2 regions of the Sphaerotilus montanus genome follow, and region 2 is predicted to be linked to the other one. Evidence: riboswitches for the same ligand, from Rfam matches in the RefSeq annotation. Region 2 holds a riboswitch; the other holds the start of a gene.
The links. A riboswitch is a leader RNA that binds a small molecule or an ion and turns the genes downstream of it on or off. The one in region 2 is predicted to bind glycine.
Positions count from the first base shown of each region.

Region 1 (4,193 bases), 770 kb from region 2:
CTCGACGCACTGCGCACCCGGATCGGCGAATTTGTCCACCTGCGCCGCGACCTCCACCAGCACCCCGAACTCGCCTTCGAGGAGCACCGCACCGCCGCACTCGTCGCCGACAAGCTCGAAGGCTGGGGTTACACGGTCGAACGCGGTGTCGGCGGCACGGGCGTGGTCGGTCGTCTGGTGCGCGGCACGGGATCGCGGCGGCTCGGGCTGCGCGCGGACATGGACGCGCTGCCGATCGACGAGACCTCCGGCGTCGCATGGGCCAGCACCCGGCCCGGCCTGATGCACGCCTGCGGCCACGACGGCCACACCGCGATGCTGCTGGCCGCGGCGCGCCACCTCGCCGAACACGGCAGCTTCGATGGCACGCTGCACCTGGTCTTCCAGCCCGCCGAAGAGGGCGGGGGCGGCGCCCTGCGGATGATGTCGGACGGACTGTTCGAGCGCTACCCGTGCGACGCTGTCTTCGCGATGCACAACATGCCCGGCATCGCGCAAGGCCACCTTGTCTTCCGTGACGGCGCCGCGATGGCGTCCTCCGACTACGCGACCATCACGATCGAGGGCGTCGGCGGCCACGGCGCGATGCCCCACCGCGCCGCCGACCCGATCGTCGCCGCGGCCAGCCTCGTGATGGCGCTGCAGACCATCGTCTCGCGCAATGTCGATCCGCTGCACGCGGCGGTGGTGACGGTCGGCGCGCTGCAGGCCGGTCAGGCGAACAACGTGATCCCGGCCAGCGCGCGGCTGGAGCTGAGCATGCGGGCGCTGGACCGCGAGGTGCGGGCGCTGCTGGAGCGGCGCATCCGGGCGCAGGTCGCGGCGCAGGCGGAGAGCTTCGGCTGCACGGCGCGCATCGACTGGCGTCCCGGCTACGCGGTGCTGGTCAACACGCCGGCCGAAACCGCGTTTGCCCGCGAGGTAGCACTCGACCTGCTCGGCCCCGACAAGGTCACGCTGAACGGCCCGCCGCTGACCGGCAGCGAGGATTTTGCGTTCATGCTGGAGCGCGTGCCAGGCAGCTACCTGCTGATCGGCAACGGGCTGGGGGAGCAGGGCGGCGGCGGCGACAGCCCGGCCGCGTCGGCCTGCATGGTCCACAACCCGGGCTACGACTTCAACGACGCGAACCTGCCGGTCGGCGCCGCCTACTGGGTGCGGCTGGCCGAGCGGTTCCTGGTGAAAGAATGACCCACCCACCCCCGTCATCCTCGCGAAAGCGAGGGCCCACCCGACCAGTGGGTTCCCGCTTTCGCGGGAATGACGGGAGCGGTTGATCGATAGAATCGATTCACAGCAGGAGAGCACCGGCCCCGAGCCGGTCACCGAAGGCGCAAACTCCCATGAACGCTCAGGTCCACGCACTGCAAGCACACACGCCGTCTGGAGAGACTCCACGCCCGCACCACGGGGGGTGAAGCACCGAAGGAGCAAGGCACCGGGACCGTCCCGGCGCTGAATCTCTCAGGTACCAAGGACAGGGGGAGCGGCATGACCAGCGCGCAAGCGTCTTTCTCATGCAAGTCATCGTCCTCGGTGCCGGCCTGCTCGGCACCACGTCCGCCCATTTCCTGCGCCAGCTCGGCCACGACGTCACCGTCATCGACCGGCAGGCCGCGCCCGCCGCCGAAACCAGCTTCGCCAACGGCGGCCAGATCTCCGTCAGCCACGCCGAGCCATGGGCCAACCCCTCCGCGCCGCTCAAGGTGCTGCAGTGGCTGGGCAAGGAAGACGCGCCGCTGCTGTTCCGCCTGCGCGCCGATCCGCAGCAGTGGCGCTGGGGCCTGCAGTTCCTGCGCGAATGCACGCCCGCCCGCACCCGCCACAACATCGCGCAGATCGTCCGCCTGGGCACCTACAGCCGCGACACGCTGCAGCAACTGCGGCGCGACCTCGGCCTGCAATACGACCAGCGCACCCAGGGCATCCTGCACTTCTACACCAGCCAGAAGGAGTTCGACGCCGCCGAAGCCCCCGCGGCGCAGATGCGCGATCTGGGCTGCGACCGGCGCGTGATCTCGGCGGACGAAGCCGTGCGGCTGGAGCCGGCGCTGCGCCACATCCGGCCGCAGCTGGCCGGGGCGACCTTCACCTCGGAAGACGAGTCGGGCGATGCGCGCCAGTTCACGCTCGCGCTGGCCGAGCGCTGCCGGCAGGACGGGGTGCGCTTCCTGATGGGGCACCACGTCATGGCGCTGCGCGAGGTGGGTGGCCGGATCGACCATGTCGAGGTGACCGATGCTGACGGGGCGTTCCAGCGGCTGCGCGCCGATGCGTTTGTCCTGGCCATGGGCAGCTTCAGCCCGCTGCTGGCACAGCCGCTGGGCATCCGGCTGCCGATCTACCCGGCCAAGGGCTACTCGGTGACGATGCCGGTGAAGGACGCGGCGATGGCGCACCAGGTCTCGCTGACCGACGACGAGTACAAGCTCGTCTTCTCGCGCCTGGGCGACCGCCTGCGCATCGCCGGCACGGCGGAGCTGAACGGCTACAGCCGCGACCTGAACCGCGTGCGCTGCGAGGCGATCGTGCGGCGCACGGAACAGCTTTTCCCCGGCGCGGGCGACACGGCGCAGGCGCAGTTCTGGACCGGCCTGCGCCCCGCGACACCGAGCAACGTGCCGATCATCGGCCAGTCCCGCGTCCCGAACCTGTTCCTCAACACCGGCCACGGCACGCTCGGCTGGACCCACGCCTGCGGCTCGGGCAAGAGCGTGGCGCGCATCGTCAGCGGACTGGCGCCGGAGCTGGAGTTCGCCTTCACGCGCCCCTGACCCCCACCCTCGTCATCCTCGCGAAAGCGAGGACCCACCCGCCACTCCCCCCTCAGAACCCCGAGCCAGGTTGCTTCAGGAACTCGGCTTCCTCGGCGGTATTCGTCCGGCCAAGCGCCGCATTCCGATGCGGAAACCGCCCGAACCGCGCCACGATCACCCGGTGCCGCTCGGCCCATTCCAGCAAGCCCGCCAGCGCCGGTTCGTCCCGGCCGAGCTGCGCGAACAGGCGGATCGACTCGTCCTGGTCGGCGAGCGCTTCTGCGTGCTCGAAGGGCAGGTAGACGAACTGGCGCTGCACCCCGGTCAGCGTCCTGTCCGCACCAGACGCGACCAGCGATTTCGCCAATGACAGCGCCCGCGGATCGCCCGCGAAGGCGCGCGGCGTGTCGCGGCCCGTGTTGCGGGTGAACTGGTCGAGGACGAGGATCAGCGCGAGCGTGCCGGTGGGGGTGGCGGTCCAGTCCTGCAGGCCGCAGGCAAGGGCTTCGTCGATCAGCGGGCCGAAGCGGCGGGCGATCTCGGCGTCGTGCTGGGGGTCCTTGCGGAACCACTCGGGGCGGGAGTGGATGTGGGCGGGGTCGGTGGCGGGGCCGAACCAGAAGTCGAGGATGGCGCTTGGGTTGGGTTGCATGGCGATCGATGGTACGACTGGTTTCACGATGGCAGGACTCTGCATCCACGAGAAAAAACTGCTAGCGTCGTGGACTGTCCCGAGTCACCACCAAGGAACCCCGCATGACCATCTCCATGTCCTCCGCCAGCCTCCCCGTCTTCACCACCATGCTGCGCAACCTGAGCCACTGCATGGACAAGGCCGAAGCGTCCGCCGCCGCCCGCAAGTTCGACGTGAACGTGCTGGTGCAGGCCCGCCTGGCGCCAGACATGCTGCCGTTCGCCTCGCAGGTGCGCATCGCCTGCGACGCCGCGAAGCTGGCCGCCGCGCGCCTCGGCGGCCTCGACGCCCCCAAGTTCGCCGACGACGAAACCACCTTCGCCCAACTGCAGGAGCGCATCGCCAGGACGCTGGCGTTCCTCGTCACCGTGCCGCCCACCGCCCTCGACGGCACCGAGGACAAGGACATCACCTTCCCCGTCGGCCGCGACGGCTCGACCCGCACGATGAAGGGCGAGGACTACCTGAAGCACTGGGCGCTGCCGAACGTGTTCTTCCACGTCACCACCGCCTACGCGCTGCTGCGCCACAACGGCGTGGACCTGGGCAAGGTGGATTACCTGGTGGGGGCTCAGGCTGCGGCCTGAACCAGCCAGAACCCGACCACCGCCGCGATCAGCAGCGCCGCCACGAACCCGTGGTTGCGCTGTGCCAGATCCGGGCCGGCGCCGGGAATCCGCCCGGTGAGCATCGGCCGCGCCGCATTGGTCCGGCGCAGCAGGCTCAGCAGCGCGATCAGGCCG
Region 1 covers NZ_JACCFH010000001.1:4,312,890-4,317,082, forward strand. Annotated here, with positions in the region: gene BDD16_RS19640 (M20 aminoacylase family protein) at 1-1,191, shown strand, start outside; glycine riboswitch at 1,288-1,377, shown strand; glycine riboswitch at 1,384-1,481, shown strand; gene BDD16_RS19645 (D-amino acid dehydrogenase) at 1,518-2,774, shown strand; gene BDD16_RS19650 (DUF924 family protein) at 2,827-3,408, opposite strand; gene BDD16_RS19655 (DUF1993 domain-containing protein) at 3,513-4,037, shown strand; gene BDD16_RS19660 (cytochrome b/b6 domain-containing protein) at 4,022-4,193, opposite strand, start outside.
Region 1: another riboswitch for glycine. It lies ahead of BDD16_RS19645 (D-amino acid dehydrogenase); the one in region 2 lies ahead of gcvT (glycine cleavage system aminomethyltransferase GcvT).

Region 2 (4,193 bases):
CGATCAGCCCATTCCGCCCGCGTGCGTTGACCGGCGACGAGATCGAGCAGACCATCGAGGACTACGCCCGCGCCGCCGCCCTCGCGCAAAGCGCCGGCTACGACGGGGTAGAGATCATGGGCTCCGAGGGCTACCTGATCAACGAGTTCATCGCCGCGCAGACCAACCAGCGCGACGACGAATGGGGCGGCGCGTATGAAAACCGCATCCGTTTTGCGCTGGAGATCGTTCGCCGCACGCGGGCGCGGGTCGGCGCCGAGTTCATCCTCATCTTCCGGCTGTCGATGCTGGATCTGGTCGAAGGCGGCTCGACGCAGGAGGAAGTCATTCAGCTCGCACAGGCGCTGGAAGCCGCGGGCGTCACGATCCTCAACACCGGCATCGGCTGGCACGAGGCCCGCATCCCGACCATCGCCACCAAGGTGCCACGCGCCGCCTTCGCCTGGGTGACCCAAGGGCTCAAGGGCAAGGTCGGCATCCCGCTGATCACCACCAACCGCATCAACACACCCGAAGTCGCCGAGCAGATCCTGGCCGACGGCATGGCCGACATGGTCTCGATGGCGCGGCCCTTCCTCGCCGACGCCGATTTCGTGCGCAAGGCCGCCGAGGGCCGGGCCGACGAGATCAACACCTGCATCGGCTGCAACCAAGCCTGCCTCGACCACACCTTCGGCGGCAAGATCACCTCATGCCTGGTGAACCCGCGCGCCTGCCACGAGACGATCCTGATCGAGCGCCCCGCCACGACGAAGGCCCGTGTCGCCGTGGTCGGTGCTGGGCCGGCGGGGCTGGCGTTTGCGACGACGGCGGCGCGGCGCGGCTTCGACGTGACGCTGTTCGACGCGGGCAGCGAGATCGGCGGGCAGTTCAACATCGCCAAGCAGGTGCCGGGCAAGGAAGAGTTCTACGAAACCTTGCGCTACTTCGGCAAACAGATTGCGCTGACCGGCGTGACGCTGAAGCTGAACCACCGGGTTGCGGCGCAGGAACTGGTGGACGCCGGCTTCCAGCATGTCGTGCTCGCCACCGGCGTCACGCCGCGCACGCCCGACATCCCCGGCATCGACCACCCGAAAGTGGTCGGCTACCTCGACGTGCTGCGCGACAAGTGCGCCGTGGGGCGGAACGTGGCGCTGATCGGCGCGGGCGGCATCGGCTTCGACGTGGCGGAATACCTGCTGCATGAAGGCACCAGCCCGAGCCTCGACAAGGCCAAGTTCTTCGCCGAATGGGGCGTGGACACGGCCTACGCCCACCGCGGCGGCCTGACCCCGGCGCACATCGAACCGAACCCGCGCCAGGTGATGCTGCTGCAGCGCAAGGCGAGCAAGGTGGGCGACGGCCTGGGCAAGACCACGGGCTGGATCCACCGCACCTCGCTGAAGAACCGGCAGGTCGAGATGGTGCCCGGCGTGACCTACCGGCGCATCGACGACGACGGGCTGCACATCACGGTCGGCGAGCGCGAGATGACGCTGCCGGTGGACACGGTCGTGCTGTGCGCGGGGCAGGATCCGCAGCGCGAACTGCAGGCCGCGCTGCAGGCGGCGGGCTGCAGCGTCCACCTGATCGGCGGCGCGGACGTGGCCGCCGAGCTGGACGCCAAGCGCGCGATCAAGCAGGGCACCGAGCTGGCGCTGGGCTTCGACCCCGCGGCGGCCGAGGCGAGCGCGCAGGCCGCACCCGTCGCCACGCTGTCCGAGCGCCTGCCGGCCGCCGTCGCCAAAAGCCTCGCGCACTGGCACCGCATGGTTGCGCAGGGCGACCTGAGCGAACTCGGCGCGATCCTGCACCGCAAGGTGGTCTTCCGCTCGCCGATGGCCCACACGCCCTACCCCGGCGCGCAGGTGGTGCAACTGATCCTGTCCACCGTGGCCAAGGTGTTCGAGGACTTCACCTACCACCGCGAGATGGCCAGCGCCGACGGCCTGAGCGTGACGCTGGAGTTCAGCGCCAGCGTCAACGGCAAGTCGCTCAAGGGCGTGGACGTGATCCAGTTCGATGCGGAGGGCAAGATCACCGAGTTCGAGGTGATGGTGCGCCCGATGAGCGGGCTGCAGGCGCTCGGCGACGAGATGGGACAGCGGCTGGCGCCGTACCTGGCCGCTTACAAAGCCGCGAAACCGGCCGCCTGAAACGGCGAATCTGCGGTTAAACTGCACGCCGCCAGGAGAGAGCCGCGCCCCGAGCCGGCCGCCGAAGGCGCAGAGGCCCCCTTGAAACGGGGTTTCGAACGCTCAGGCAAAAGGACTGGCAAACGTCGCCCGCAGGGCGGCGTCACCTCACTGGAGAGAGACCGCGCGCTGCGTCGACCCACAGGTCGGCGGCGATCGCGGTCCACCGAAGGGGCAAGCGCGGCACCGGCCACACCGGGGCCGCGTCAATCTCTCAGGTAAAGCGGACAGCGAGGGCACCACCACCGACCATCGGTGGACCGATCCTTTCAAGATCAGTTGCCCTTCTAGAGCCTGTCCATGTCCGCCGACGCCACCTCCTCCTCGCCGCTGCTGCAGACGCCGCTGCACGAACTCCATCTGGAACTGGGCGCCCGCATGGTGCCCTTCGCCGGCTATGCAATGCCGGTCCAGTACCCCGCCGGCATCATCACCGAGCACCGCCAGTGCCGCGCATCGGCCGCGCTGTTCGACGTCTCGCACATGGGCCAGTTGCGCCTGGTCGGCCCGGACGCCGCCGCCGCGCTGGAGTCGCTGGTGCCGCAGGACGTGCTGGACCTGCCGGTCGGCAAGCAGCGCTACGCCTTCTTCACCAACGCCGCGGGCGGCCTGCTCGACGACCTGATGATCACCCGCCGCGCGGACGACCTCTTACTCGTCGTCAACGCCGGTTGCAAGGACGCCGACACGCGCCACCTCGTCACCGAGATCGGCCACCGCTGCCAGATCGTGCCGATGCCGGACCACGCGCTGCTGGCGCTGCAGGGACCGAAGGCGGTCGATGCGCTGGCGCGGATCAATGGCGGCGTCGCGGCGCTGACCTTCATGAGCGGCGGCCACTTCGCGCTCGCCGGCACCGACTGCTTCGTCACCCGCTCGGGCTACACCGGCGAGGACGGCTTCGAGATCTCCGTGCCCGCGACCCACGCCATCGCGCTGGCCCGCACGCTGCTGGCCCAGCCCGAAGTGGAAGCCGCCGGTCTGGGCGCGCGCGACACGCTGCGCCTGGAAGCCGGGCTGTGCCTCTACGGCCATGACATCGACACCGCGACCACCCCGGTGGAAGCCGGCCTGACCTGGGCGATCCAGAAGGTGCGCCGCCCCGGCGGTGCGCGCGCAGGCGGCTACCCGGGCCAGGACGCCCTCGGCGCGCAGCTCACCCAAGGTGTGGCCACCAGGCGCATCGGGCTGACCGGGCTGGAGCGCACACCCGTCCGCGAAGGCGCGCCGCTGGTCGACGGCCACGGCCACCCGGTCGGCCGCGTCACCAGCGGCACCGTCGGCCCCACGGTCGGCCAGCCGATCGCGATGGGCTACGTCGCCGCCAACCACGCCGGCATCGGCAGCGAGCTGTTCGCCGAGGTGCGCGGCAAGCGCGTGCCGATGCGGGTCACGGCCATGCCGTTCGCGCCTCACCGATACTTCCGCGGCTGAGGCGCTGGCGCTTCACCGTCCCCCGCTTTTGATTTTGATTGCCTTTCCCCAGGAGCCCGACCATGTCCCTCAAGTTCACCGCCGACCACGAATGGATCAACGCCGACGACACCGCTGCTGCCGTGGTCGGCATCACGGTCCATGCCCAGGACGCCCTCGGTGACGTGGTGTTCGTCGACCTGCCGGCCGTCGGCACCACCTTCGCGCAAGGCGACGTCGCCGGCGTGGTCGAGTCGGTCAAGGCCGCCGCCGACGTCTACGCCCCGCTGTCGGGCGAAGTCACCGAAGTCAACGAAGCCCTGCGCGACGATCCCTCGCTGGCCAACACCGACCCGCTGGGCGCCGGCTGGTTCTTCAAGATGAAGCTGTCGGACGCCTCGCAGCTCGACGCGCTGATGGACACCACCGCTTACGACGCCCTCACCCAGGGCTGATCCACCCGCCAACCACGCCGTCCGACCGCGCATCCCGCCTGGTCGAGGCCGCGCCTTTGCCTGAACCGCCGCCCCGAAGCCCCGCCGCCATGCCACACACCGCCCTGCCCCGCCTCGCCGATCTGGAAAACGCCAGCGAATTCACCGC
Region 2 covers NZ_JACCFH010000001.1:3,546,150-3,550,342, reverse strand. Annotated here, with positions in the region: partial or broken gene BDD16_RS16180 (NADPH-dependent 2,4-dienoyl-CoA reductase) at 1-1,640, shown strand, start outside; gene BDD16_RS23075 (nuclear transport factor 2 family protein) at 1,752-2,138, shown strand; glycine riboswitch at 2,161-2,266, shown strand; glycine riboswitch at 2,279-2,418, shown strand; gene gcvT (glycine cleavage system aminomethyltransferase GcvT) at 2,478-3,611, shown strand; gene gcvH (glycine cleavage system protein GcvH) at 3,674-4,045, shown strand; gene gcvP (aminomethyl-transferring glycine dehydrogenase) at 4,135-4,193, shown strand, end outside.